DNA from 3 places in the Solibacillus sp. FSL W7-1464 genome. Region 2 is predicted to be linked to each of the others. Evidence: riboswitches for the same ligand, from Rfam matches in the RefSeq annotation. Region 2 holds a riboswitch; each other region holds the start of a gene.
The links. A riboswitch is a leader RNA that binds a small molecule or an ion and turns the genes downstream of it on or off. The one in region 2 is predicted to bind thiamine pyrophosphate.
Positions count from the first base shown of each region.

Region 1: linked by a shared signal. The riboswitch ahead of thiW (energy coupling factor transporter S component ThiW) and the one ahead of thiT (energy-coupled thiamine transporter ThiT) in region 2 are both predicted to bind thiamine pyrophosphate.
Region 3: linked by a shared signal. The riboswitch ahead of tenA (thiaminase II) and the one ahead of thiT (energy-coupled thiamine transporter ThiT) in region 2 are both predicted to bind thiamine pyrophosphate.

Region 1 covers NZ_JBBORC010000001.1:3,053,196-3,063,658, reverse strand. Annotated here, with positions in the region: gene MKZ25_RS15225 (S-ribosylhomocysteine lyase) at 1-274, shown strand, start outside; gene MKZ25_RS15220 (SRPBCC family protein) at 395-892, shown strand; gene MKZ25_RS15215 (methyl-accepting chemotaxis protein) at 1,564-3,510, shown strand; gene MKZ25_RS15210 (VOC family protein) at 3,628-4,023, shown strand; gene thiW (energy coupling factor transporter S component ThiW) at 4,483-4,989, opposite strand; TPP riboswitch at 5,078-5,166, opposite strand; gene MKZ25_RS15200 (cupin domain-containing protein) at 5,274-5,846, opposite strand; gene MKZ25_RS15195 (nucleotidyltransferase) at 5,907-6,701, opposite strand; gene MKZ25_RS15190 (3'-5' exonuclease) at 6,975-7,730, opposite strand; gene MKZ25_RS15185 (alanine/glycine:cation symporter family protein) at 7,844-9,388, opposite strand; gene MKZ25_RS15180 (cytochrome P450) at 9,726-10,463, shown strand, end outside.
Region 2 covers NZ_JBBORC010000001.1:3,350,779-3,361,241, forward strand. Annotated here, with positions in the region: gene motA (flagellar motor stator protein MotA) at 1-359, opposite strand, end outside; gene MKZ25_RS16785 (aminopeptidase) at 552-1,787, shown strand; gene MKZ25_RS16790 (hypothetical protein) at 1,948-2,148, shown strand; gene MKZ25_RS16795 (beta-class carbonic anhydrase) at 2,310-2,882, shown strand; gene MKZ25_RS16800 (GNAT family N-acetyltransferase) at 2,931-3,488, opposite strand; gene MKZ25_RS16805 (polyphosphate kinase 2 family protein) at 3,562-4,404, opposite strand; gene map (type I methionyl aminopeptidase) at 4,577-5,329, opposite strand; gene thiT (energy-coupled thiamine transporter ThiT) at 5,518-6,084, opposite strand; TPP riboswitch at 6,215-6,323, opposite strand; gene MKZ25_RS16820 (DUF4870 domain-containing protein) at 6,440-6,769, shown strand; gene MKZ25_RS16825 (hypothetical protein) at 6,837-6,965, shown strand; gene MKZ25_RS16830 (SMC family ATPase) at 7,069-10,122, opposite strand; gene MKZ25_RS16835 (exonuclease SbcCD subunit D) at 10,125-10,463, opposite strand, start outside.
Region 3 covers NZ_JBBORC010000001.1:2,630,921-2,641,383, reverse strand. Annotated here, with positions in the region: gene MKZ25_RS13055 (sigma 54-interacting transcriptional regulator) at 3-2,084, opposite strand; gene MKZ25_RS13050 (acyl-CoA carboxylase subunit beta) at 2,347-3,909, shown strand; gene MKZ25_RS13045 (acetyl-CoA carboxylase biotin carboxyl carrier protein subunit) at 3,923-4,135, shown strand; gene MKZ25_RS13040 (NAD(P)H-dependent flavin oxidoreductase) at 4,152-5,132, shown strand; TPP riboswitch at 5,315-5,413, shown strand; TPP riboswitch at 5,480-5,578, shown strand; gene tenA (thiaminase II) at 5,654-6,346, shown strand; gene thiM (hydroxyethylthiazole kinase) at 6,324-7,067, shown strand; gene thiD (bifunctional hydroxymethylpyrimidine kinase/phosphomethylpyrimidine kinase) at 7,064-7,876, shown strand; gene thiE (thiamine phosphate synthase) at 7,860-8,477, shown strand; gene MKZ25_RS13015 (bifunctional 2',3'-cyclic-nucleotide 2'-phosphodiesterase/3'-nucleotidase) at 8,603-10,463, shown strand, end outside.

The DNA of each region.
Region 1 (10,463 bases), 300 kb from region 2:
CCGTATCCGCAATCATAGTGAAGATGTCGTTGATCTATCGCCAATGGGCTGCCAAACAGGCTTCTACCTGGCATTACTGAACTATAATGACTATGACGGTGTATTAACGATTATTGAAAATACACTGCAAGATGTGCTGAAGGCAGAATCTGTACCGGCATGCAATGAAGTACAGTGCGGCTGGGCGGCAAGCCATAGCTTGGAAGGCGCAAAAGCATTGGCCGAGGAATTTTTAGCTGGCCGTGCTGAGTGGCATATCGTTTTCGGAGAATAATGGTTGAAGCAAGTCTCCTGTGAGGGCAATCTCGCAGGAGACTTTTTTATGGAGCAATTGTTTTTAAAGTTCCTGTGTATAGGTTATTAATTAACTAAAGTAACTAAAAGGAGAATTTGAATGAACAATATTTCAACAACGACATTAACGATAAAAAGAGAATTTAATGTAAAGCCTGAAAAAGTGTTTGACGCATGGCTGAATCCTGAAATGATGAAAAATTGGTTCTTTACTTTGGTAGGGACGAACAAGGTCGCACAAAATGACCCGAAAGTAGGGGGCGGCTGGGAAATTGTCGACCACCGTGGTGGAAAAGACTACCGCGCAATCGGCGAATACCTTGAAATCAAATCGCCTGAAAAAATCGTGTTCACTTTTAAGATGCCGCAATTCAGTGAACTGGCAGATACCATTACAGTGGAGCTGAAAGAGTTGGGACAAGGCAGTGAAATGACGTTCACCCAACTGATCCATGTTGAGAATGAAGAGCACTGGACAGATGATGATATAAAAAAAGCTGTGGATGAAATGCGAGATGGCACAGAACAAGGCTGGAATTTAATGTTCATGGGTCTGAAGGAATTAGTAGAGACAGGAAAAGTGAGCTATCAAGGTTAGAGAACTTAAAATGAAACACCGGGTGGGAGCATGACCATTCGGTGTTTGAATTTTCAGCAGCGATGTTCTAATAAAGGGGTGATTTGTTCTAATATATTTTTATTTGTTCTAATAAAAGTGTGATCTTCTAATATAAGTAATAAATATGCTAATAAGTCCGTAACTTGTGCTAATATCGCCCACAGAAGTTCTAATATCCTCCCCCAATATTCTAATATCTGCCCCAACTCTTCTAATAAAATCTCATACTCTCTCCGAAAACCAAAAATACAACGCTCCCACTCATAAAAGCATCCGCTTATCCAAGTTATTCTAATAAACCTCGCCGAAGTTCTAATATTCGATGTAACTCTTCTAATATCTTCATAAAAACTTCTAATAAATTAAGCAACCGAACCCCATCCCTACCTATGAATTTTAGGAATGTAACGTATTCTTTTTCACTATTTTATTTAGTAAAGGGAAAATTGTATACTGACATAGGAAATTAGTATATTAATTTTATTATTTAAAGTAAGTATTATTGCATAAAACTTACTCGGAAAATTAAAAAGAGATAGAGGCTTTAGTAATTAGTAGTGAACTTGAAAGGGTGATATAAGAAACAGACTTGAAAAATGTCTATTAATCGAAATACATATTACGAACTTAGTAAGGAAGGGAAGTCCAATTTGTTTAATTTCAAAAATCTACAACCGAAACTAATTTTAGCATTTGCCCTATTTTTATTAGTACCATCCATAGCGATTGGGGCAACTGCCGCAATTATCGCGACGGATACAATTAAAGAACAGTATTATAATACAATCGACAAAAACTTGGGATTACTCAATACATCGATTAACAGTCTGATGGAAAATAAAATCGATAATGTTGACTTTTTATCGAAAGAAATCAGTAGCAGTGATGACGATGAATATATAGCAAAAATCATGGATCAATATGTTGAACTGAACGAAGACGCGGAATCCGTGTTTCTTGGCAAGGATGACGGATCGGTGACGATTGCGCCGTATATGGCAATGGATAAAGATTTCGATGTAACAGAACGTGACTGGTACAAGGACGCCATTGCCAATAAAGGACAGGCCGTTATTTCGCATCCATACATTTCTACGAGCAGTAATAATGTAGTTGTAACGATTTCAAAAAGTATCGCCGGCGGGGTAGTCGGAATTAACTTGAAATTAAGTCACATTGCCGAAATAACAGGCCAGATTAATGTTGGGGAAGAGGGCTATGCAGTACTGCTTGATAGAAAGGGCGAATACATCGTCCACCCTGAAGAGGAAACAGGCACGCCACTTGGAGAGTCGTTCTACGATGTGTTTTACAGTAACGAAGCGAGCTCGATTGAGTACGATTATTTCGGTGACAAAAAAGTAGTCCGTTTTATCACAAACGAATTGACGGGCTGGAAACTTGGCGGAAATATGTATCTTCATGAAATTGATGAGGCGGCAGCACCGATAATTAAAGCAACCATTATCGTTATTTTAATTATGGTTGTAGTTGGTGTACTGCTAATCTTTATTCTGATCCGTTCAATTATTAGACCGATCAAAGATTTAAAAGAAAAAGCACTAATGATCAGTGATGGCGATCTGACGCAAACGATCGACGTGAAAACGACGGATGAAATTGGAGAGCTGGGACAGGCCTTTGGAGAAATGCAGGAAAGCCTCAAATCCCTCATTCATAAAATTGAGCAAAATGCGGAACTTGTCGCGGCTTCAGCAGAACAGTTGTCGGCGAACTCCGAAGAGACGACTGCTGTGACACAGGAAGTTTCGGCTTCGATTCAGCAAGTATCGCTAAGCGCGGAAAAGCAAAAGGACAGTGTCGATACAAGTGTCCATGCATTCGAGGAAATAACGGAGGGCGCTGTACAAATCGCGAATTACTCGGCGCAAGTTTCAGCACTTACAAACGAAACGACGAAACAGGCATATGATGGCGGTCAGTCTGTTGAAAATATTGTGAATCAGATGAAATCGATCCATCAGTCGGTCATCGCGTCCCATCAAACGATCCAGTCATTAAATGATCGTTCAAAACAGGTGAATTCGATTTTAAATATTATTACAGGAATCGCTGAACAGACAAACTTGCTTTCATTAAATGCCTCGATTGAAGCGGCACGAGCAGGGGAACACGGGAAAGGTTTTGCGGTTGTCGCCAATGAAGTGAAGCAACTGGCAAATCAGTCCCATCAGTCGACAAAGGATATTTATGAAATCATTTCAGCTATTCAGAATGACACGGAAAATACGGTCTCGATTATGGACCGCATTTCCCACCAGGTAGAAAATGGTGTGGAAGTTTCCAACGAAGCATTGGCGAAGTTCTCTACCATTATCGAAAGTATGGAGCAAGTAACACCGCAAATAGAGGAAGTATCGGCAACAGCACAGCAAGTGTCTGCCTCGATTCTCGAAACATCTTCCAGCGTACGTGAAATGGCATTATTTGCGCAAGACAATGCTGCGATTTCAGAAGAAGTAGCCGCATCTTCGGAACAACAGCTCATCGCGATTGAAGAAATTTCTACATCGGCACAAGCTTTAACAGAACTGGCACAGGAATTACAGCTCGTTATCGCGAAATTTAAATATTAAACGAAAGGCATCTTCGAATATGGAGATGCCTTTTTATAGGTAGAAAAGTTCGCGGAAAAGGTTAAAATAGGCTAAATTGAAGTGGTGTAAATTTGATTTCGGAAGGGGAAGGCTACAATGAAAAGCGCAAAACCATTTTTAATATTTCAAGGCGGAGTTGCAGAAGAGGCAATGAACTTCTACACATCCATAATCGAGGATGCGGAAATTACGAGCATTGTCCGCTATGGGGCAAATGAAGGCGGAGACGAAGGGAAAGTCATGCAAGCGACTTTTTCGATTAAAGGTCAGGAATTTATGTGCATCGACAGTAATTTAAAACATGAATTTGACTTTACCCCGTCGTTCTCTATTTTTATTACATGTGATACCGAAGAGGAAACCGACTATCTATATGAAAAACTGCTCGAAGGCGGACATCCGCTAATGCCGATCGGGGATTACGGTTTCAGTAAGAAGTTCGGCTGGCTAAATGACCGCTACGGCGTGTCGTGGCAGATTAATTTAGCTTGAAAATTGTGCCGGGTGTCATGCATTAATACCCGGCGCTTCATTTTCTAATAAAGGGCTGAGTTGTTCTAATATAGTTTAAAATCTTCTAATAAACGTGGGATTTTCTAATATAAGTGTCGGTTGTTCTAATAAGTAGGTGATTTGTTCTAATATCATCCGCAGATCTTCAAATATCCCGCCCGGAAGTTCTAATAAACGCTCAAGTCTTCTAATAAAATCAATAAGCTGGTGAAAATAGTTCTCCATAAATAAGTTGTTCTAATAAAATCCACGAAAGATCCAATATCCCGCCCCGAAGTTCTAATATCTGCTCCAACTCTTCTAATAAAACCGCTAGACCAGTGAAGAAAATCTTCCAGCAATAGATTGTTCTAATAAAGCACGCAGAAGTTCTAATATCCCGCCCCGAAGTTCTAATATCCACCCGAAACCTTCAAATAAAAACCCAACCCCGTCGACTCACCCCACATTCTGATAAAGCATCCCGCCAAACGCCCGGTTTCTCACCATCACCTTCAGCAAACCATAACCTAAAAGCGCACCCGCAAACGAACTCATCATAAATGCTGGTACAAAGCCGAACAGCGCTGCTTCCTGACCTAAAAATAAAATTGCAATCGGATAAGTAGCAACCGCACCGAGCAACCCTGTTCCAATCACTTCACCAACAGCTGCAAACGCCAGTTTCTTCGTTTTCGCAAACAAAAGTGCGGCTAGCAGTGCGCCGATCATACTTCCCGGATAAGCAAATAGACTGCCTGTCCCCATTAAGTTTCTCAATGTGGACGTAAGAAATGCCTGGAATACCGCATACCATGGACCGAGCAGTACCGCTGATACGACATTGGCAAAATGCTGAATCGGAAAAATTTTTGCAAAACCTAATGGGATGTATACCATACTGCTGAGAATCGTTGTGATCGCTGCGATAATCGCGGAGTAAGTAAGCTTTCTCGTTTTATTCATTTTTACCATCCTTTACAATAATTTTTGCAACAAAAAAACCACTTTCAATTAAGAAAGTGGTATCGTAGCCTAAACAAAAAATAAAAATAGGGGATCGATACTACTTTCCTACGCTAGTATTACCTAGATCAGGTGCAAAGGGTACTTCTCAGCCATTAGGCGCCCCTAGTAGTTTTACGAGCAGAATATCTGCTTCCAATATTGGGTTAATTTCACAATAATCATAACATGACCGCATCATTATGCAAGCGCTTTTTGAAATTTGATCCTTCGACCGAGATCAATCACTGCCCATACCCGCCGCCATAATTGCCGGGCTGGGCATGCTGCCAAGGGTTTGGCGGACCGATGAAAGTATTCGGTCTGACAGGGGCAACTGCCTGCTGCCACAGATTTTCATTCATGCCATAAGTATGGGCCATAATATTTGCCGGTGTCAGCTTAAGCAGATCAGAACCTAGAATCACTTCTGGTGTCGGAGCATTAAAAATGGCAAGCAGATGCGTATTGTTTTGCGTAGCGACTTCGTAATGCCACCACCCTTGAGGAACGTTCGCCACTTGACCGGGACTAATCGGGAAATGCATCAGCTGTTTCGTAAACGGATTCAATATGGAAACAATCGCCCTTCCTGTAATGCAGTAAACAAGTTCCGCCGCATTTTGATGGTAGTGCGGCTCAATGACATTATTGGCGCTCAAATAAATATCAAGCAGCGATATATTATCCAGCGTATTCAACTGGTTCACGCCAAGCAGGTTGATAAAATTATGCTGGTCTTTAACGAACAACGCATTTTTATTAAGATCGAATGTAAACTGCGGTTGCGCCGTTGTATAATCATGATTCGAATTCAATCGTTCACCTCTTTTTTTATTGTTGCTAAAGTATGCAAAAATTTACCGTTTCGTGCCTATCTACCAATAAGAGGATAAGGAAATAATCCAAGTGAAAATTAAAAGACACAATGTAGGACTACACATAAAAATTTCTCCAAAGTGGGCAGCCATGACTCGTTCATAACTTAGCCCAGCTTTAAGGAATCCGAAGAAATCCCCATGATGGATAATATAAATAAACGTACTCATTACCATGAGGGCGGACATAACAGATGCACTGATTGGCAAAGTAACAACGTAGTACGGATTGCCGCCAACATCCATATGGAGCGGAATATTCCACTGCTTACTGAAAATAAAGCTGCCAATGACGAGTATAAAAAGAATAAGCGAAATATTAAACGGGTGTTTCCGGTAATCGATCAGATCCAGCATTTTCTTTGTTTTTCCTTTATACTGCCAATCCGCATCATCTTCTACCCGTTCACCTTGCAGCACGAAAATTATTCCGGCTATCATACTACCAACAATTAAATACCACTTAAATAACGTATAAAGCAGCAGCCAGCTATAAAACGGTGCAATGACAAGAGGAAGAACGGCGAGGCCAATCAACCATTTATTAACCGGATAATTCGCCATAAGCCATCTGTTTAATGCGTCTCGTTTATCATTTGTACTCGCAGTTTCACGGTACGTAGTGAAACGGCTCATGACAAATGCGCCTGCTACAAATACTAACCCGATTGTAAAAATAACATAAGAAGTTTTCGGATAAACCGTGACATTATCATAATTTAAGATAATCCAGTTTCCGCTAATGGCGATGATCAATATCCCGGTAAACATCATATATAAAGAGAAGTTCCTCATCCATCCACCTCCAATTTATATATTCTACGACGACAGGCTGGAAATAGTTTCAACACAATGCATTCTGAGAACTTCTAATAATGTCCTGCATTGTTCTAATAAACAAAAAAATGTTCTAATAAAAGTGCGAACTTCTAATAAATCAGTGAGTTGTTCTAATAAACAGCCGCCATCTTCAAATAAAGCACTCCGATGTTCTAATACCCTGCGAACATTTTCTAATAACCATTTCAACTATTCTAATAAAAGCACAAAAAGCGACCACACACATTCTTACTGTGCAGTCGCTTTTTTCAAAATAAGCTGCAGTATTTCATTGGCACAAATCGCATCCGCATCGGCTGTATGATGGTTAAGCAGCGGAATGTTATACGTTTCGGCAATGACATTCAAGTTATTCTTCGGGCTGTCCAAATATTTGCGTGCAAGCAGTACCGTACACGCAGCCGGATTCGTTGGTCGAATACCGTTCCGGAAAAACTCTAGTGCGAGAAAGCTATACCAGTCAAACCCGATATGGTGACTCACAATGGGCATATCACCTAAAAAATCTTTAAAGGCATGAATGACAGGGGAGATGGTTTGCTCATCTTTTACCCGTTCATTCGTAATCCCATGGATATGCGAATTTTTGATCGGTTTTTCCGGATTCACAAAGCGGTGAAAAAGGTCCACCGTTTCTCCGTTGTTTATTTTCAGCGCGGCAATCTCCACAATTTTATCACCCCTTGCAGCAGAGCCCCCCGTCGTTTCAATATCGACGACGACATATTCGGGTGCATGCTCCAACAGTTCCACCATTTCCGCAACCTTTAAGCGCGGACTGTACGTTGTAATAAATCTTCTCAAATACTGCGCGGCCAGCTTCGTATTGTAGTAATGGCCATACCTTGTCCGGGCAATATAGCCGTGCTGTTCCAAATCATCAATTGCCTCTGCCGGATAGCTTGCGGCCAATGCTTCATGTTTGGCAAAGCCCACAATCGAGCACGTAATCATGATGCGGATATGCAGCCGTTCGATGTCCATAAACTTCACCTCTTTATTGGAACGTTTGTTCTGTAATTGAACCATATATAAAGGAAATAATAAATAAAAAAGCTGACCACTACCCGAAAATCCAGCAATGGTCAGCCTGTCACTTATTCAGAAAACGGATTCGGTACTGGCTGAAGACGCTCACGCACTTTCTTCGCAACGACCGTTTTTCCTTTTGAAGGAACGGTATTTGGTATCGAAGATCTTGCTTCGAGATCCTCCCAGAAATCCGCGTTCTTAATGCCTAACACTAATGGGTTGAACGTTGGGTTAAGGCCCAAGCGTTTTTGCGTATCGTAATCTTTCAGTGCGGTTAAAGCAGTTTTCGAAAGCAGTACGATTGTAATAACGTTTACCCAACCGAGCAGGCCTACGCCTAAATCGGTAATCGCCCAAATGAGTGTAGCCGAATTCACTGCACCGAAAATAACCATACCTAGAAGGCCGATGCGGGCAGTATGCGTAATGATTTTGCCTGCTTTGCCGATATTCAGCATTTCTTTAATGAAGGCTATATTCGTATCCATTTTGTAGAAGTACGTAATTAACGTAGTAAAACAGAACAGGAATAAAGATATTGTCATAAAGTACTGGCCGAATGTCGGAGAGATCAGTGTACTCATCGCAGACTGTGTATAAATTTCAGGATTTGCACCCGGAATATTCGATACGATGGCCTCGCCGGCATTTGGCGTAACATTATACATACCTGTAATTAAAATCATAAATGCTGTCGCTGTACAAATTAAAAACGTATCAATATAAATTGAGAATGCCTGTACTAACCCTTGTTTGGCAGGGTGCGAAACACTCGTTGCACCGGATTCAAATGTTTCCGTACCCAACCCGGCAGCACTTGAGAACACCCCACGCTGAACACCCATTGCAATGGCGGTTCCTACTAAACCTGCAAACGTAGCATTCAAGTTAAGCGCACTTGTCACGATTAATGAAAACATCGCCGGAATTTCGGATATGTTAACGACTAATAATGCGATACAAATTGTCACGTAAGCTAAAGCCATAAACGGAACTAAATATTCCGAAACAGTAGCGATTCGCTTTACACCACCGTAAATGATCACGGCCATTAATGCAGCAAGCAGTAAACCTGTTACAAGTGGGGGAACATTGAATGATTCCTGAACCGTTAAAGCAATCGTGTTCGCCTGTACTGTCGGCCATAAAATCCCGATAACGATAATTAAAATCGTCGCTGAAATGATGGAAAACCATTTCAAATTCAATCCTTTGTAAATATAAAACGGTGTTCCGCCGCGGTATTCACCTTCGATTTTACTTTTGAAAATTTGAGAAAGGGTAATTTCAATAAATGAAGTGGCTGCACCTAAAAATCCCATAACCCACATCCAGAAAACCGCACCGGGACCACCGAGGCTGATGGCCGCTGCAACACCGACAATATTACCTGTGCCGATACGACTGCCTAAGGACATCGCCAATGCCTGGAAAGAAGAAATCCCTGCACTGTCATTATTTTTTTCAAACAGCAATGTGATCATATCTTTAAAGCGCCGCACTTGAACAAATCGAGTTCTCAACGTAAAAATAAGACCTACCGCCAAAAATAGAAATACTAACGCATTACTCCAAACATACTTATTCAAAAAATTAACGATTTCCAACATTCATGTACCACGTCCTTTTTAATATTAAAAAATGTAAAACAGCACTGCGAATTTTTATGTAGAGCTTTTTTTCTGTCATCAGAAAAAAAGCGTTATTACTGTAGTTAACACAAACAAGCGGTTGTTAAACAAAATATTTCCGGTTGGTAGTATTTTTATTGCACTTAATGTAGTTAAAAAGCTCTCATAACAGGGGTTTTGCTACCAAAATGAAAAGTACAGGGAAGAGTCGACTCACTTTATCCTACTCTGCTCCAGAGTCGCCTGAAGTTTTTCCGAAGAATAAACAGGGAACGGATTACCAACAATGTTACTCATATAAAAGGAGATGGATGAAATGACAAACTCGGTACCGAAGGAAGAAGGACTTGACCACAGCCTGAGCCTTTTGAGGGAAGGTTATCTTTATATTTTAAATAGGCGCCAAAGCTTCCAGTCAGACGTATTCGAAACGCGGCTGCTAGGAAAAAAAGCGATCTGTATGGGCGGGAAAGAAGCGGCGGCTGTTTTTTACGACAACAGCAAATTTAAAAGAGAGGGTGTCGCACCAAACCGAGTGGCTGAAACCTTGTTTGGTAAAAAGGGTGTGCAAACATTGGATGGCGATGCCCATAAACACCGTAAACAAATGTTCATGTCGCTCATGTCCCGCGAGCGACTACAAAAACTGAATGAAATCCATGCGAAACAGTGGGAACACGCATTGGACAAGTGGCAGCGGATGGAAGAAATCGAACTATACGAAGAAACATTGGACATCATGTGCCGTACTGCCTGTGAGTGGGCAGGTGTGCCGGTGGAAGAAGAGGAGATCAAGAAACTGGCGGACGATTTACGGGCAATGTTCGAGTCGGCAACTGCTGTCGGACCATCGCATTGGGCGGGAAGACATGCGCGGAACCGGGTGGAAAAGTGGGTAGGCGAATTAATCGACCAAGTACGCGATGGTAAATTAAATCCCGAAGAAGGAACGGCATTGCACGCATTTTCGTGGCATCGGGATCTGGAGGGGAATCTCCTGGACACCAAAGTCGCCGCAGTGGAAGTCATCAATATTTTACGACCGATCGTCGCG
Region 2 (10,463 bases):
TGACCATCGATTGCTAATGTTAGACCATTTTTTAAAAACGGATCTTCAATTTCAGCTGCTTTACCTTCTAATGCCAATAGTCCTTCACGGCGGGCTAAGTCAGCCCATTGCGAAAACATTTTTATCAGCTCAATATCACTTGCGAGTTTTGTTTCTGAAAACAAAATTTTAAAAAGCTTTGGAACCCTTTTTAGTTCTTTCATCGGGAAAGCGATTGTAACTGCAGCAATCGTACCGAAAATAATAATTAAAATAGCAGCAGGGTTTATTAGCACTTCCGGTGTAACACCTTTTAAGAACATCCCGACTAACAGGGCGATAAAGGCGATGATAACCCCAACAACTGATGATATATCCATATGTAGTACCTCCAAATTACGATGTCTTTTCTTTATTTCGGTATATTTAAATTTTTGTTAACTTCCTTTACACTAGTTATAAGAAGATTTTTTTGTTTTTGACACATTATTGTTCTTTTCTAAGCTGGAATATGACTATTAATGTGTCTGAAATTAACTAATTTTTAAGATAATTATTGGAGGAATGAATCAATGAATTCTATATTCGAAGCAAATTTAACGAAATACGCAGAACTGGCAGTAAAAATCGGTGTCAATATTCATCCGAATCAATATTTGTATATTGCGGCTTCTATCGAGTCGGCACCATTTGTACAAGTAGTTACTAAAGTTGCCTATGAAATTGGAGCCAAACAAGTATTTGTAGATTATACAGATGATCAAATTACACGTACTCGCTATGAGCTGGCACCGGATGATTCTTTCGATTTCTTCCCGCCTTGGAAAGTACAGGAGCGTGAATGGCTTGCTGAAGAAGGTGCGGCATTTATGAGCATTGTATCTCAAAGTCCGGATTTACTGTCGGGGATCGATTCAAAACGTATTGCAGCATTCCAAAAAGCTTCAGGCACTGCTTTGAACAAGTACCGTCAATATGTTCAGTCAGATAAAATCAGCTGGACGGTTATTGCTGCTCCATCAAAACAATGGGCTCGCAAAGTATTCCCGGATTTACCGGAAGAAAAGCAAGTAGAGGCATTATGGGATGCCATCTTTAAAGCGACACGCGCAGATCTGGATAACCCGGTAGAAGCTTGGGCACAGCATAATGACAACTTGCATGAAAAAGTTGATTACTTAAACAATAAAAACTATGCGAAATTACACTATACAGCACCAGGTACGGACTTGACGATCGAGCTTCCTAAAGGACATTTATGGTGTGGGGCAGGCAGTGTCAACGAAAAAGGCGAAGAGTTCATGGCAAATATGCCGACTGAAGAAGTTTTCACAGTACCGCATAAAGATGGTGTAAACGGGTATGTGTCTAGTACAAAGCCATTAAGCTATGGCGGTAATATTATCGACAACTTCAAACTTACATTTGAAAACGGACGTATTGTTAAAGTAGAGGCTGAGCAGGGAGAAGAAGTATTAAAAAATCTTATTGCTACAGATGAGGGCTCGCATTATCTAGGAGAAGTGGCGCTTGTTCCATTTCATTCTCCAATTTCTCAATCGAATATTTTGTTCTACAATACGTTATTCGATGAAAATGCGTCAAATCACCTGGCAATCGGCAGCGCCTATGCATTTTGCATCGAAGGCGGAAAGACAATGTCACGTGATGAATTAAAAGCTAACGGTTTAAACGAAAGTATTACACATGTCGACTTCATGATTGGCTCTGAACAGATGAATATTGATGGAATTACAGAAGACGAACAAGCTGAACCCGTTTTCCGCAATGGAAACTGGGCATTTTAATAACTGTATAGATTCCATTTATACAAGAAATAATTTTCAAGATGTCGCCATATTTACAATATTTTCTACATTAACTAACTAAATTACCCTACAATGTTCCAATTTATTAGGTTATAATTGGTTAATGATTGATATCACTAAATAGAGAGGAGTTTTTATAATGTTTGATCACCATTATCCGTTCTTATCCGACTACTATACGATAGTATTAGGATTTACGGTAATACTTCTTGTATTCTTATTTATGTTTATTATGTTCTTACGTATTGGTTTACAATCACACGACTCTGTTATAGTAGATTCAAAGGCAAATACATTTGCGCCAAACGAAAAATCATTGGATGGCCACCATCAGCATTAAAATTTTTACAACCACTTTATTGAGTGGTTGTTTTTTTATAGCGGATTTTTGCGATACTTCTCTCTTTTTATTATAAATTTAACCTTAATAATGCGCATTTGTTTGAATTATCTAAAAAATATTTTAAAATATAAAAGAATCGAAAGGGGTTTGAGGAACAAATGTCTGCATTACAAACAATTTTAGAGTTTAACGGAAAATTCGTAGATGAAAAACAATATGAACAGTATGCTACAACAAAATATCCTGATAAAAAAATTGTTGTTTTAACTTGTATGGATACACGTTTAGTTGAATTACTACCTAAAGCAATGAACTTACGCAACGGGGATGTCAAAGTTGTGAAAAGTGCAGGAGCAATCGTAAATCACCCATTCGGCGGGATTATGCGCAGTTTACTTGTAGCGGTTTATGAATTGCAAGCGGATGAAGTATACATTATCGGCCACTACGACTGCGGGATGAGTGCAGTGGATCCGAACGTCATGATCGGTCATATGCTTGAACGTGGGGTTAAACAGGAAACGATCGACGTCATCAATTACGCTCGGTTTGATTTAAAAGAATGGTTATGCGGTTTTGGGGATGTTGAAACAAGTGTATTAAAAAGTGTTGACTTAGTCAGAACACATCCATTAATGCCAAAAAGTGTTCCGGTACATGGTCTTATTATCGATCCTGCTACAGGAAAGCTGGATTTAGTAACGGACGGCACTGTAGACCAAAACCAATAATAAATAATTAGCGACAGTGCTCTTCAATGAGTACTGTCGCTATTTTTATTATGTGGTACCTTTATATTCCCGCTGTAAAATGGCATACATATAATGATCAACCCATTTGCCGTTTATATACAACAGCTCCCGTAATAGCCCTTCCCTTGTAAAGCCCGCTTTTTCCAATACACGGATGGAAGCAGAATTTTGTGGTGCGACATACGCTTCTATTCGGTGAATATTTAATGTGATAAAAGCGAATTCCATTACTAGACGTACCGCTTCGGTCACAATTCCTCTACCTGTAAAATTCTCATCCATCGAATAGCCGATAAAACCGCTTGAGTAAGGTAATCGTTTAATTGAATAAAGTGATATATGCCCGATTAACTGACCTGTTGCATTGTAAAAAATACCGAAAGAAAATTCACGGTTTGACTGCAGCAGATGTATGCTTTCCAAAATTTTATTATACTGAACTTGTTCTGTATAAAATTCATCGCGATGTAATGGCTCAAATTCGGACCAATACATTTTATTGTCCTTTAATAATTTTGCCAACCCTTTCGCATCGGACGGGGTAAATGTACGAAGCGAACATTGTTGCCCAATAAGTCGAACCATTGGACCCTCCTTCTTGTGAAATAGCTTGAATAAGCTTTTCATTGAACCACCTACATTTCATTTCAAAGCTTGCCTACTTTTTTTTCAACTTTTTCTTTTTTGATTTTACAGGCTTTGGTATTATTTCTATAAATCCCGATTTATTTTTATCTGCTGTTGTTTTATTGCCGCTTTCGAAAATGTTCGTAAGCTTTAGTCCACGCTTTGTAACTTCCTTTTCTATATGGGCAACTGTTTCTTTTAGCACTTGAACACGTGCATAGTTTTTGTCGTTCCCTGGGATTAAGTGCCAAGGGGCATTTTCCGAATCATTGCTTTCGAACATTTCATCCGCTGCCTCACAATATAAATCGAATTTATCACGGTTCCGCCAATCTTCAGCCGTCAATTTCCATGATTTATACGGATCGGCTGCTCTTTCATTAAAACGTTGAAGCTGTTCATCCGCATCGATATGAATCCAAAATTTAATCATTATATAATCTTCTTCTGTCAATTGCTTCTCAAAACTATTAATTTCTTCATAAGCCCGTCTCCATTCCGCTTCTTCAGCGAAACCTTCTATGCGCTCCACAAGCACCCGCCCATACCAGGAACGGTCGAAAATGGCGATTTGGCCATGCTGCGGCAACTTTCTCCAGAAACGTTGCATATAATGATACCGCATTTCATGGGGCTGCGGGGCTGAGATTGGCCATACCATTAACCCGCGCGGATCGATACGTTCTGTTAAGCGTTTGATTGCTCCTCCTTTGCCTGCTGCATCCATTCCCTCAAAAGCAATAATAAGACCGATTTTATTGTTAAATAAAAATTGCTGGGCATTAAGCATCTCGTATTGTAAAGCTTTCAATTGCTTCTTATAGATTTCCTTCTCCAGTTTTTGCGATAAATCCACATCTTTTAGCTTTTTCAAATAGTACTGCCTCCCCTACTCCATTTATTTATGTATATTTTACTTGAAAGTGTATGGAATTGGTAATTGTTGCAGTCATTTATTTGAATCATTTGATTATTTTATGTTGGCGTCACGTTTTGTTAGAACAAAAAAACGCGGGTGCACTTTTGTAGGCTCCCGCGTTTATAAATTAGTCTTCCAATGTTGTTAAAATGATCGGTTTATCTTTCGTTACGATAATCGAGTGTTCGATTTGGGCAACTAATGATTTGTCCGGTGTGATGAATGTCCAGCCGTCACCTGATTCTACGATATGCTCAGCCTTCGCCGAAATGAACGGTTCAACCGCCAACACCATACCTTCTTTCATGATTGTTGTATCCCAAGCATCGTAATAGTTCAATACATGGTTTGGCTCTTCGTGTAATGATTTGCCTAAGCCGTGTCCTGTTAAGTTCATAATTACCGTCAATCCGTGATCACGTGCTTCACGCTCTACCGCTTTACCGATCTGATTTAATTTCGAACCTGCTTTAACCTTTGTCATTGCACGGTCAAACGCCGATTTTGCTACAGTGCAAAGTTTTTCTTTATCTTCATAACCTTCACCAACGACAAAAGAAATACCTGTATCTGCAAAATATCCGTTTAAAGAGCCCGAAACATCAATGTTTACGATATCGCCCTCTTGAATAACCTTGTTCCCTGGAATACCATGTGCAACTTCATGATTTACTGAAATGCATGTATATCCCGGAAAGTCGTATTCGCCTTTAGGACCAGAAACCGCGCCTGCTTCCGCAAACATACGGCCTGCAATTTCATCTAATTCTTTCGTTGTCACGCCAGGTACTGTCGCAGCTTTCATCGCCTCGCGAATTTCAGCACAAATGCGTCCAATTTTTTTAAACGCCTGTATTTCTTCTTGTGTAGTAACAATCATGTGTAACTTCCTTCCTCTTAAACAATGTCTACCCTTAACTATAGCATACTTAAAATCGGTTGTAATTGTTCAAGGATTTAAAATTTTACCGGTTTATTACTATTTCGGTACAACTTTCTACCACGAAAAAAGAGAAAACTTGCAGCAGGAATAGTATCCGTTGCTGCAAGCCTTGAGTTTCGTATTCGTTATGTTGTTTTTACTTTTTGCAGTAAACGGGGTGCAGAAGTGAATAAAATAACTGCGATAATTGCCGTAAGTATTGTAGCAGGTACCATATAAGTACTGTTGTAAATAATTGAATAGGCCCATACATTATCATCGCCTGCATATTCTTTAAAGAACACGACACCTGCAAGCAAGTGCGATACAAATCTTAAAGCTCCGCCTATAAGTGCCCCAATGACGATATAAAGTGCCATTTTCACTTTATTGAGTGATTGTGTAGCCTGTAATAACGGCTTTCTTACAATTGCCGCTAATCCTACTACTGTAAAGGCAAGACCATAATCCAAAATTGCCTGTAGCCAGTGCACGATGTAAGCTCCGAACATCATTTGCATAACACCGATCAGCAAACCCGTTGCAAGTCCTGCCGTTAATCCCCAACGAATGGCCATTAACATAATCGGCACCATAACAAAGCTGATTGACCCGCCTTGTGCCCACATTTTAAACGATACTTGGTCCAATACCAGTCCGATGGCAGCAAATATCGCTATCTCCACCATCATCAATAATTTCTTTCTGTCCACAACAATTCCCCTTTCTTTTATCCGATGTAACAAAAGTGAAGAGGGATAGAATGGAACTTTTACTTCTTCCATGTATTCAGAAAAAGCAAAAAACGATAATCAGGACAAAAGCCTGACTATCGTTTGAACAGTCGGATTCTATCCACATCCCTACGCAAGTGCTAACTTACAGGTTCAAAGAGTCAGTGCAATCCCGTGCACAATCTCAGCCGACTTTCTCGGCACCCCTTGTGGTACATCTAAATTTTTATTGTTTGAACATGCTCATTGTAACGAATATTTTTACAACTTTCAACAGCTATTATTTTGAAACGTACTAGAATTACATATAATAGATAAGAAGGAGTGATAAATAATGGAATCGAAAGGTTTAAGTGCACTGAGCTATTTGAGCTTTTATTTTGCACCATTTATTTTACCGTTAATTATATTTATTGTTACGAAAGATGATGCCGTTAAAGGCCATTCTAAAAAAGCTTTCATTTCCCAACTCATTCCGATACTATTAGGGATTTTGTACATGATTTACTTTTTCACTTCTGTTCTTTCATGGGATAATACTATGACACTGAGCATTCAGGATTTTTTCATTAGTTCGCATTTTATCGGATTTATTCTTTTAGTTGTTATTACCTTCATCCTGGCGATTTGGAATCTAGTTCAAGCAATTAAAGTTTTACGGTAATGTTTATGAAGGCTCCCATTATGGGTATATTTTTTATACGAACTGTATTCGTTAAGGAGTGTATATTATGAAATTAAATAAACTCATTAAAACAGCAATTAAATATGGGCCAATCGTGTACCCCATCATTAAAAAAATGATGGATAAAAAATCTACACCCCAACCAGCAACTACACGACGAACTCCAAAACGTTAATGCAAAAAAACACATTTCCCATTTTTAACTGTGAACTGCACCTCCAATTGTTAGATGTGTCTAGCAATTGGGGTCGCTTCACTGGAGGGAAATGTGTTTTTTCTTATTTAAGAATAATCTCTGTTTTACTGTAGCCTTCTTTTAGCTTTTGGACTTGTAAAATAGCGGGCATTGCTGCTTTTAATTCGGCCACATGGGAGATGACACCGATTAAACGGCCTGTTTGCTGTAGATCGATCAATATATCGATTGCCCTTCTTAATGCCTCTTCATCCAATGTACCAAATCCTTCATCGATGAACATCGTATCGATATGCACACTTCCTTGAACACTTTGAATAACATCGGCCATTCCTAATGCCAATGAAAGTGAGGCATTGAATTTTTCACCGCCGGACAGTGTTTTTACATCCCGTGTTTGCCCTGTATGGCTGTCAAATACATCGATACTGAGTCCGCTTTGTGCATTTCCTTCTTTCCTTCCTGTAGATTTCAAGAAGTATTGGCCATTTGATAAGACACGCAAACGTTCATTTGCCGCATGTGTCACTTTTTCCAAATAGCCGATTTGTACAAAACGCTCAAATGAAATTTTCGCATCATTTTGACCGCGGATTAAATTGTAGACATGTTCGACTTGCATCAGTTTCGCTTTATAGCTTTCAATTTGCTGTGCGGATTGGTCAAGTTTATCGCGCGTCTCCTCACATTGCTCCACATAGGACTGAATCAATGTCATTTTCGAGTACTGTGCCTCAATCTGCTCATTCAGCTCATGTATTTGTTGCTCACATGCCGTTAAATCGGCACGTTCTTTTCCTACGAGCAAAGGTTCTTCCTCAGTAATTTGTACAGATAATGTATGAACGTTTTGCTTGTACGCTTCAACTGTATCTTGTATTTGCTGCTGTACATTTAATGGCAGCAGCGCAGTCCTATATGTTTCCAAATCGAAACCTTCCTGCTGCAATGCTGACTCAAATGCTTTTTGTGATAATAGAGTTTCCTGCTGTTTTTCTATTACAAGGTTTTGCGCATGCAGATGGTTCACTTCACAAGATTTTTCATCTAATTGAATCTTTTGCATCGTTTCAAGTGCACTTTGAATCGCAGCTTTTAAATGGCGATGTTTTTGCTGCTGACTTGACAATTCTTGTGTTACTTCATCCAAGGTAGAGAACCGAGGCAATAATGACTGTTCACTTTGCTCAAGCTTCCCTTTTTCCTGCGCATATTGTTTATCGATCTCGATTACATATTGCTGCCCTTTTTCAATACGCCCTTGCAGCACTTCTTTACTTTCCAGAAGCTGTGCCAGCGTTTTCTTTTCAGCGATAAGCTGTGCCTGCTGCTGTTTCTGCTTTGTCAATTTTTCTGTCAGTATGGCTAATTGCTGTCCATACTCACGTAGTTGCGAAAGTTCTGCGCCGAGTAATTGAAGCGCACTATTTTTTTGTTCCCATGTTGCCTTTTCTACATCTAATTTCGAAGTGACCTGATAAAAGCTTTTCATCGCCCGGTCGCCTTCTTGACGCAGCAGTGCCAATGCATTTTCATCAACGACAACCGCTTCATTGTTATGAATGGCCGGGTGGTCTGTGCTTCCACATACAGGACATGCTTTCCCGTGCTGTAACGATGCTGCCAGGAAGGCTGCCTGGTTGCTGCGTATTTGCTGCTCCATATTTTGCAGCTTCTGTTGTGCTTCATCGGCAATTTGTTTCTTATCAGCAAGCTGTTTCACTAAAGTTTCGACATTCATTTGTATTGCTGCCACTTCTTTTGCCATTTCAATTTTCCGTGTTAATGCCGCATGTGCCTCATACGTTTCATGGTATGTCACTGTTGCATCTTCCAGCTCATTTATAATGGCTTGCTGCTCTTGGTATTTTTCTTTTAAAGAGATTGCTTCGCTTTGCAGCTTATCAAATAATTGTTTGGCATTTTTCTGATTTTCTGCAAGCTTGGACACATTTTCCCGCTGCGTATTAATCGATTGATAGATCGGAACAAGCTGTTCTAGCTGCGAAATCGATTTTGTATATTCATCCAACAATGGTTCTTGCTGTTTTTGCTCCTGATAATGATTTGCCGCCTGCTGAAGTTGTGCCTGTGCACGTTCATAGTCAGTCTTTGCTTTTTGCAAGGAGACTTCCGCTTGGTCAAGCTGCCGCTTTATCTTCACATATTCACGTTCTAAAGGTTCTATTTGATTAGCCTTTTTGGCAAGTACAAGTTTCTGCTGTTCTGCCTGGATTTTATCCTTTTGCTGCAGTAATTCTTCGAGCCGCGCTTTCCTGATTAAAAACTTTTCAATCCGCTCATTCAACAGCCTTTGTTCATTTAATGTTTTAACTAATGATTTTAAATTCTTTTTGGAGGCATCATATTCCCCTTTTAATGCAGTACATTGATTTTCGTAATGTTGCTGTTCTGTCAGCAAGGCACTCTTTACTTGATACAGATTAATGACATCATTGTTCAGGGCAGTAAACAGTTCGGATTCTCTTAGCGGGAGTCGGGAACGAATTTCATGAATCGTATTGTCCTGCTGCATCTTGGCTTGTTCATAACGTTTTTCGGCAATAGTCTTTTTCTCTTTCAGCAGTTCCACCATTTTCGTAAAGCGTTCCGTTTTGAAAATCTTCCGGAAAATCTCTTCTTTATGCTTTGATTCCGACGTGAGGAGCTTTTGAAATTCCCCTTGCGGCAGCATGACGATTTGATTAAATTGGGACTGTGTCAAGCCGATCAGTTCTTCCACTTTCGACTGAATGAGCTTCACTTGAAACTTTTCTACAGCGGGTACAATGATTCCATCGGTAATCTCAAAAAACTCGCGCTTTGCACTTGCACCATCATGACCAAACTTCCGCCAAATACGGTAAAGACGACCGCGCACTTCAAATTCAAGCTCGACTTCTGTATCGACCGTTTCATCCGCAAAATCACTGCGCAGAAACAGTGACTTTTCCCGATCCTCTCCACTTCCGGAATCATAAAGGGCAAACGTAATCGCATCGAAAATAGTCGTTTTCCCTGCGCCGGTTGCACCGGAAACGACAAAAATTCCATGCTCATGGAGTTTAGTAAAATCAATGACTTCCTTTTGATGATACGGTCCAAATGCTGTCATCGATAATTTGATTGGTTTCATCGTTACAGCACCTCCTGTTTTTCACGTTCATTTTCGATCAACTGCTCTAATACATCCGTATAAATCTCTTTAATTTCATCACTTACAGGCTTGCCCGTCATTTCCGTGTAAAATAGTTCAAACAGCTCCGAATCATCCATTTGAACACGGTTCATTGTTGTCGCATGCTGTTCAAGCTGTTCATATACAACTGTTCGTTCAATATGCAAAGCATTTGGATAAACAGTACGGACAAGTTCGGCAGCACCCTTTACATAATGTTCATCCTGTAATTTAACAAATACATAATCATCGTTTACTTTATGCTGCAATATATCCTCTAAAACCCCCGTCACAATACG
Region 3 (10,463 bases), 720 kb from region 2:
ATTCAGATGATCAAAGGAGAAAGTAATTTTTGTTCGTCTATTTCAAATTGCTTCAGCTTGTTGTAAAGGGCAGTTCGACTAATACCAAGCTTTTTGGCGGCTTTAGATTTATTCCCTTTGCATTGTTGCAATGTCTCGATTAATAGTTTTTTCTCTAAATCATCGTGCAAATCTTTTCGGCTTAGGTCTTGCGACTCCTGAACGGTAACGGATTGGGTTTGGAATTCCTTTGGTAGATGATGTATTTGAATAAAACGGCCATCACAGAAATGGCTAGAACGTTCAATGATGTTTTCGAGTTGCCGCACATTACCCGGCCATGTAAATGCTGTCAACAAGTTCATGGCTTCCGGTGTAAAACCTAAAATTTCTTTTTGATCCCTCTGGACAATTTGCTGCAGGAAGGTTTCTGCTAGTAGGCTTATATCATCTCTGCGCTCTTTTAATGAGGGCATATGCAAATGGATCACATGAATACGGTAGTACAAGTCTTCACGGAAAAGTTTGTTTTCTACGAGTTCTTCAATATTTTTGTTCGTTGCTGTGATAATGCGTACATTCACTTTCCTTGTTTTCGTATCTCCTAGTCTTTCAAACTCCTGTTCTTGCAATACACGCAAAAGTTTAGCCTGTAACGAAAGCGGCATGTCACCAATTTCGTCCAAGAAAAGGGTGCCTTGGTCCGCAAGTTCGAATTTCCCGGGTTTACCGCCACGTTTTGCGCCAGTAAAGGCACCGTCCGAATATCCGAAAAATTCTGCTTCTATTAGTTCCTGTGGGATCGCTGCACAATTGACCGTTATGAAACTGCCTTTTCGGTTAGAAGCTTCATGAATACATTTAGCAAGCATACTTTTTCCGGTACCGTTATCCCCCGATATAAATATCGGTAAATGGGAGTCAGATGCGATTAGTGCTTCCTTTTTGAGGTGTTTCATTTGCAAACTCTTTGAGACGATTTTGTTAAACGGACTATTTACCTGTTCCAGATCATCCATAGCTGATTTTAAGATAGGTACATTTTGTTCAACTACTTCAATATGTTCGAGTACGTTTTTCCATATGCTTAGCTGTTCGGACATAATCGTAATCAATGTTCCAAATACTTGTGAGCCGTCATATAGCTGTTTACATGTGACAAGACATGTTTTGCTGTTGATTTTGAGCAGTTCAATCGATTCTTTTTTATGGATTTGTTTAGCAATTTCCGGGGCAATGTCTTCTAATTTCACTGAATTTTCCGAAATATTAAATAATGAATGGAAGCCTGAATTTGTCCGGATGATTTCACCGGAACAGTTAACGATTAAAATAGCATCAAATGAGAGTTCAAGAGCCGTATCAATCATTTTCTCCAGCTTTTTCGTCGATGCAAGTTCTGTGGAAATGGCTTCAATTTCCGTTATATCACGGAACATCGTCATCGCACCGACAAGCTTTTCGTGTTCGATTAATGGTATAAATGTTGTTACAAATTTTCGGTTATTAATGGAAATAATCTGATTAAGCTGCTTATTTTTTTGAATGACTTCGAGCAATGGTTCTTCAAGCGTGCCATCAATTGCAATAATAGGTGAATTCATAAAATTTTTCTGTAAAAAAGGATAGATATCAATGGTAGATTTGTTGAAACCCGTAATTTGCAGCGATGTATTGACAGTAATGATAGCATCATGGATATTTTCGATTAATGTATGCATATAGGTAGTAATGTTCTGGTAACCCGTTAAAAACATTTGAATGAGATCTGCAGTCGTTAACACACCATAAATTTCTTGCTGTTCGGTTAGTACAATGGCATGTCCAACATTTCCCTGCACTAAAATATCCTTTGCTTTTTCAGCGCTAGTCGATGTATTTACTGTGATGATTTGTTCTTTCATGATGTTTCTTAGAGGAGTTTGTAATGTAGAGTCTTCAAGTACTGAACGATAAATGCGTGATTTTGTTACAAGTCCCTTCAAGCGGCCATCCTCAATGACACAGCAAATATCTTGTTTCTTTTTTAAAAATTCTTCAATTGCTTCCTGGACGGTTTGGTCTGCGTTCAATTGAATATAATCAGTATTTGCATAATCTTTCACGAACAAAATAATCACCCCTAAATTGTACAGTTATAAAAGTAACATAGTTAAAATATAACAATTTTAGCGTATTTAATATATAGTTAAAACATGATTTTAAGGATAAAAAAGTAAACTTTTCGAGAAAAAGTTGTAAAAATCGTAAATACAGGTGTCCAGTTTTGTTTACAGATTTGCATAGATCTGGAGTTTAAATTTTGCGTCCAGGTATTGGCACAATTATTGCATATAGAACTGTATAACGAAGAGGAGGAGATACTTAATGAATGAAATGATAAAAGAAGCTACTTTGACTCGCGAAGAAAAAATAAAAAAAGAAATCGGTCGAATTAAAAAGGGCGGACCTGAAAGTGGTCATGAAAAACTGAAAAATACTCAGAAATTATTTGTTCGTGACCGTTTGAAATTAATATTCGATAACCAGAAACTACTATATGAAACGGGTATTTTTGCCCGTTCGACGAAACCGGATCTACCTGGGGATGGTGCTGTTGTAGGAACAGGCCACATAGATGAACGGATTGTATTTTTTACTGCCAATGATTTTACGGTTAAAGCTGGATCAATTGGGGATATGCACGGCGAGAAAATTTTGCGTATTCAGGAAGCAGCCATTCGTGCAAAACGTCCGGTTCTGTATTTAATCGATTCTTCCGGTGGCCGAATTGATGAAGCGGGTGGTTATCATGTAGCAAAACATTCAGGCGGGCGAGTATTTTATAATCACAGTGTGATGTCAGGTCGCATTCCTCAAATCGGTGTGCTGTATGGACCGTGTTTTGCCGGGACTGCCTATATGCCTGTATTTTGCGACTTTACAATTATGGTCGATAAAATGGCAGGCATGGCGATTGCATCTCCGCGTATGGTACAGATGGCAACGGGTCAAAAGATCGATGTCGAAACTTTGGGCGGGGCAAAAATGCATGCGACGAAAAGTGGTTCTATCGATTTTCGTGTAGAAAGTGAAGAAGAGGCGGCAGAAGTAGTACGCAAATTATTATCCTATCTGCCGGACAGTTTTGATGCCCCGTTACCAGAGCGGGAAGCAGTTTTACCGAAAATCAATCCGGCACTGATTGATGAAATTATTCCGCAAGATCCGAATAAAGCATATGATGTCCATGAATTAATCGATGCTCTTGTCGATGCAGATAGCTTTTTGGAAGTGCAAAAAGAATATGCATCAGAGCTTGTAGTAGGGTTTGCCCGAATGAATGGCAAGGTTATCGGAATTGTAGCAAATCAGCCAAAAATTAAAGGGGGAGCCATTTTCCCGGAATCAGCCGACAAGGGTGCTAACTTTGTATGGACATGCGATGCCTACAATATCCCTCTTCTATATTTATGTGACACACCAGGGTTTATGGTAGGCAGTCAAATGGAGCATGCGGGGATATTGCGTAGAGGCCGTAATTTTATTTATGCAAGTTCTTGTGCAACGGTGCCTAAAATGTGTGTGATTGTCCGTAAGGCCTATGGAGCTGGTATTTATGCAATGGCAGGCCCTGCATATGATCCGGATACAACGATTGCGCTACCATCTGCTGAAATTGCTATTATGGGACCGGAAGCAGCCATTAACGCAGTGTACTTCAATAAAATTGCTGCCATTGAAGACGCGGCTGAAAAGGCGGCGCTAGTTCAACAATTACGAGATGAATACCGTGCCAGCTATGATATCCAAAAACTTGCAAGTGATTTAGTGGTAGATGATTTAATTGTTCCAAGCGAGTTAAGGGATGAATTGATTGCACGTTATGAAACATTTGAAAATAAGGACTATTTGTTGCCTGCCAAAAAGCATGGCACGATTTTAAGCTAAGGGGGAGTATAGGATGAGTGAAGTAAAAGCAATGATGGCAGGAACACTTTGGAAGCTGCTTGTAGTAGAAGGTCAGCAAGTCGAAGCAGGTGAGGAAATAGCGATTTTAGAGTCGATGAAAATGGAAATACCGATTTCTGCTGAAAAAAGTGGTAAAGTGAATCGTATAGCGGTAGCGGAAGGCGACTTTGTGGAAGCTGAAGAAGTACTAGTTGTAATTGATTGAACAAGGGGGATTTTAGATGGGGAATGTTCCAGAAATTTTACAAAACTTACGGATTCCAGTAATTGGGGCACCGTTGTTTATTATCAGCAATCCAAAATTGGTCATTGCACAATGCAAGGCAGGAATTGTTGGGTCGATGCCTGCGCTAAACGCAAGACCGGCAAGCCAGTTGGATGAATGGTTAGCAGAAATTACAGAGGAGCTGGAAAGTTATAATGCCAAAAATCCGGATCGGCCGGCAGCGCCATTTGCGATTAACCAGATTGTTCATAAAACAAATGAGCGGCTGGAACAGGATATGGAGCTTTGTGTAAAATATAAAGTTCCAATTATTATTACTTCACTTGGGGCACGTGAAGAAGTTTTTGAGGCAGCACATAGCTATGGAGGCGTCGTTTTCCATGATGTCATCAACAATTATTTTGCAAAAAAAGCGATTCAAAAAGGTGCGGACGGTATCATTGCAGTAGCAGCCGGTGCAGGAGGCCATGCTGGTCAGCAGAGCCCATTTGCGCTTATACAGGAAATCCGCGAATGGTTTGACGGTCCGTTAGCTTTATCAGGATCAATCGCACGAGGCCATTCGGTATTGGCAGCACAGGCGATGGGAGCTGATTTCGGCTATATTGGCTCACCGTTTATCGCGACTGAAGAAGCCTTTGCTCACCAAGAATATAAACAGATGATTGTTGATAGTTCAGCAGAAGATATTGTTTACAGCAATTTATTTACAGGAATCCACGGGAATTATTTGAAAGGTTCTATCGTTAATGCGGGGATGGATCCGAATAATCTAAAAGAAAGTGATCCATCTGCAATGAACTTCAATGATAATACGGTAAAAGCCTGGAAAGATATTTGGGGAAGCGGGCAAGGGATTGGTGCAATTAAAGAGATTACTTCTACACAGCAATTTGTTGATAAACTGGCTGAAGAATATGCACAGGCTTATGACGAATTGACAGGCAAAAGATCGGCTGTAGCCCATTTACAATAGTTGTCAGTGAGTGTGAAATAAACACAAATGCTATTTTTCTCTGAGGGAAAATAGCATTTTTTTCTGAGCGCTAAAAATTCATTTATATGCCGGGAAGCTTTCCGCAGGTGTGAGAGTAATTTCATAATTTTTTGAATTCACTTGCCCGGTTTGAAGTAGTTTGTTACACTCAGGGTAATTAAATGCATTTGCGGGGGGACACAGCAGTGTTGAGAAGGTTAAAACCTGACCCTTAGAACCTGGCCGTTAATACGGACGTAGGGAGCAAAGTACACGCTATACATATGTACTTACTTTGGCTCCGCGTATCCTTTACGTGGAGTCTTTCTTTTGCAAATAGACAAGCATTTGATTTGCGGGGGGACACAGCAGTGTTGAGAAGGTTAAAACCTGACCCTTGGAACCTGGCCGTTAATACGGACGTAGGGAGCAATGAAAAGTGGTACGTACACTTTTTGGGGACGTCTCTCTATATTGAGGCGTCTTTTTTGTGCTTCCGCCAACAAAAAGGAGGAGTAACAATGGGATTTTGTGAAAAGGTAAGGAAAGAAACGGATTTTTATTGGGAGGCCAGCTTCTATCACCCATTTGTACAAGGTATTGCAGATGGGAGTTTACCGCTGGAGAATTTTAAGTTTTATATGCTGCAGGATGCGTATTATTTAAAACATTATACGAAAGTTCTGGCTCTGGCAGCTGCAAAAGCGACTTCGGATGACGATGTTCAATATTTTCTGCAAACAGCAAAATTTATTCATGACGCAGAGCTGGAGTTACACCGTACAACGTTTCAAGAATTAGGGGTGACAGCGGAGGAGTTGGAACAATTCGAACCGGCTCCAGCAGCCTATAACTATGTAAGCCATATGTACAATGCAGTACATAACGGAGATGTAGCAGAAGCATTTGCGGCAATTTTACCTTGCCCATGGCTGTATCAGGAAATTGGGCAAAGGTTAAAAGATGCCTGCCCGAATGTCCCCCTTTATGAACAGTGGATTGCACTATATGCGTCCGATGAGATGCTACAAAATATTGAATTACAAAAATCGATGCTGGATCGATATGCGAAAGAACAACCGGCAAAGCTAAAGGTATTACAGGAACATTTTAAGAAAAGCTGCTATTACGAATGGATGTTCTGGGAGATGCCTTGGACGAAGCAAAGCTGGAAACAAGGGGTGTATGTCAATGAGCCTGCAAGCAATTCATAAAAACCAGCCGTTAGTCCATTGTATTACAAACTATGTCGTCGCAAATTTTACAGCAAATGGATTGCTGGCGGTGGGTGCTTCACCAGTAATGGCGGATGCGATAGAAGAAGCGGGGGAAATGGCTGCACAGTCAAACGCATTACTTTTGAATATGGGTACTTTGAATGAACGGACAGTAGATTCGATGAAGCAAGCTGGACTGAGTGCAAATAAGCATCATACTCCGGTTGTTCTCGATCCGGTTGGGGCAGGGGCAACGAAGTATCGAGCTGAAACAGCACAACAATTGCTAGACCTTTTAAAGATTGATGTCATCCGCTGCAATATTGGAGAACTGGCGGCTCTTGCGGGAGCGGATTGGTCTTCCAAAGGTGTTGATAGCGGCATTGGGGATATAGATGTTGCAGCGACTGCCAAACTATTGGCTACCAACTATCAATCTATTGTGATCGTTACAGGTGAACAAGATGTTATTACGGATGGGGATAGAGTCGAATTTGTAACGGGTGGTCATGAAAAAGTGACAAAGATGACGGGGAGCGGCTGCTTGCTGAGTGCATTTTGTGCTGCAGTGCTTGCAAACAGTAAAGAACCGTTTGGTGACTTACTAACGCTGCTGAACGAATATAAACAGGCAAGTGCCAATTCTGTTGCAGCTATAGGAACTTTCCACACAAATTTCTTGAATGAACTAGAAAATTTAGCGGAGGGACGACGATGATTACATGTACAATTGCAGGCTCGGATAGCGGTGGCGGTGCAGGCATCCAAGCAGACTTGAAAACGTTTCAGGAACTACGTGTATTTGGCACATCGGTCATTACCGCACTGACTGCACAAAATACCGAAGGGGTGCATGGGATTTATCCGACAACGGCCGATTTCGTGCAAGCTCAGCTAAAAGCGGTACTTCAGGATTTTGAGATAAAGGCAATTAAAACAGGGATGCTGTTTAGTGCGGAAATTATCGAAGCTATTGTCGCGTTACTAAAAGACACAGAAATTCCGCTAATCGTTGATCCGGTCATGATTGCAAAAGGAGGGGCCAGTTTACTGGAACAGGAGGCAACAACGGCCCTTAAGAAAAAGTTACTGCCGCTTGCAACTGTTTGTACACCGAACATTCCGGAAGCGGAAATCCTGACTGGGTATACAATTCAAACGGAAGAAGATATCAAATTAGCGGCGCAGGAATTATTAAGTCTAGGGATGGAATGTGTCGTCATAAAGGGTGGCCACTTAAACAGTAAGCATGCGACAGATACTGTTTTCATTCGCGGGGAGCAACCATTTAAAATGAAAACCGAGCGAGTGGATACGAAGCATACCCATGGAACAGGATGTACATTTTCGGCAGCAATCACGGCGGAAATGGCAAAAGGAAGATCGATAGAGGCAGCCATTATAGAAGCAAAAAAATATGTGCAGCTGGCAATTCGTCATCCGCTCAATATCGGTCACGGGTTTGGTCCGACAAATCATTTCGCCTATCATGAACAGCGAGGGTTGTGCAATGTCCATGTTTTTTGATTTAAATAAATATTTTGTAATGGGAACAATCAATTGTATACGCGACCCGCTGATTGTTTTGGAAGAAGCGCTACAGTCTGGAATTACGATGTTCCAGCTGAGGGAAAAAGGAAAAAATTCTTTAAAAGGCGATGAGTATATTCAATTTGCCCGTCAATGCCAAAAGCTGTGCCAAATATATAAAGTACCATTCATTATCAATGATGATGTCGAACTTGCATTAACATTAAATGCAGATGGGATTCATGTAGGTCAGGAAGATACCGAGGTAGAAAAGTTTAGATCTTTTGCGAAAGGTAAAATCGTCGGGGTATCGGTTCATACAATGGAGCAACTGGAATTGGCCATTGCCAATGGGGCAGATTATGCGGGGATTGGTCCAATCTATGAAACTTCAACAAAAGATGATGCGAGGGCACCGGTAGGGCTGAAGCTGTTGGAGGAAGCGAAATCTCAGTATCCAAAATTCCCGATTGTAGCAATTGGCGGAATCTCCACTGAAAACAGTTTCATTGTCAGGCAAACCGGAGTAAATGGAGTAGCCGTTATTTCGGCAATCAGTCATAGTAATACTATAAATGAAACTGTAAATATGCTTTAAATTGAAGTTTGTAAAAAAAGTCCTATTTTAATAGAAAAAGCCTGTACCAAAATACTCTTTTCCACTATTCTGGTAATTTAGTATGATAGTTCTGATGTACATTACAGAATATGGGAGTGAAAGGAATGTTGAAAAAACTATCTGCTTCAGCCTTAACGCTAACACTTTTAGCGAGTGGCATGTCAGCAGTTTCAGCGGCACCAGCAACTACGAATGAAAATATGACACGTGGAGAGTTTGTGAAAGGTGTAATTGATGCCTTGGGAGTAGAGATAGGTACAGGACAGTCTGTAAAATTCCAGGATGTACCTGATTCACTTAAACCTTATATTGAAAAAGCGGTGGAATTAAAGTTAATTAAAGGTAAAACTCCAACCGAATTTGCACCGAACGAAAAACTGACACGCACACATGCTTTCCTTATTGCGGCAAGAGGATTACAGGATGAGAAAACATATTCTGAAAAGGTATTGGATCAGTTTAAAGACGCAAATAAAATTGGACAAGGCAATCGCCAGGAAATGGCCAAAGCAGTAGCAACAGGGTTACTGACAGGTTTTGAAGACGGTACGATCCGCCCGAATGATTTTGTTACAGAAGCGCAGATGCAAAAAATTCTTCAGCGCTTTTTGGAAGAATACAGTCCGGTAAAAGCAAACACGACGGTTTCATTACGTATTTTAGGCACAACGGACATTCATACAAATATTGTAAACTATGATTACTACAAAGATACGCCAACGAATAGTTTAGGTTTGGCAAAAACTGCGCTACTTATCGAAAAGGCGCGTGAGGAAAATCCAAATACAGTGCTGTTTGACAATGGAGATGCCATACAAGGAACACCACTTGGCTCATATATTCAGTCCGTAACAAAATTAAAAGACGGTGAAATTCATCCATCGATTGCTGCGATGATTGCACTTGATTATGATGCGGCGACATACGGTAACCACGAGTTTAACTACGGCTTGGAATTTATCGATGAAGTAACGGATGATGCCCCATTCCCGTATGTTAACGCCAATGTGCGCAATGCAGCGACAAAGGAACTAATGTATAAGCCATATATCATGATTGAAAAAGATGTAGTCGATTCGAACGGTGAAAAAACGAAAATTAATATTGGGGTGACAGGTATTGTCCCACCTCAAATTTTGAAATGGGATAAAGCGAATTTAGAAGGAAAAGTAACAGTCGATGATTCGGTGGACGCTGTTAAAACAGTCGTTCCGCAAATGAAAGAAGCAGGGGCGGATGTTGTCGTAGTGCTTTCACACTCAGGTATGGGAGATGCTACACATGAAAAAGGCGAAGAGGATGTATCATATTTATTATCTACAATTGAAGATGTGGACGCCATCATTACAGGGCATGCCCATGGTGTCTTCCCGGGTGAAGTGGATAGCTCTATAAAAAATGTGGACATTGAAAAAGGAACAATGAACGGTAAGCCGATTGTTATGGCCGGCAAATTCGGTAGTCATTTAGGGGTCATTGATCTAGAGCTAGAGAAAAAAGGCAACGCTTGGGATGTTACAACAGGTAACGGCGCGGTGCGTGAAATCGCAAAAGATAATGACACTGTCAGCACTGAGGTTGTAGAAAGCGTGAAAGAAGCGCATGAAGGAACAATTAAGTACGTACGTCAGGCAGTAGGGACAACGACAGCTAACATTCACAGTTATTTCTCGCAAGTACAGGATGATCCTTCCATTCAAATTGTAACGGATGCCCAATCAATCTATGTGAAAGAAAAGCTGAAAGGTACAGCGTATGAAAACCTTCCTGTCCTATCAGCGGGTGCACCATTCAAAGCAGGAACAAGAAGTGATCCGGAATACTATACGTTTGTACCTAAAGGCGAGCTAGCGATTAAAAATGTAGCAGATTTATATTTATATGATAATACACTTGCTATGTTGAAAGTAACAGGTGCGGATGTGAAAGAATGGCTGGAAATGTCTGCAGGCCAATTCAATCAGA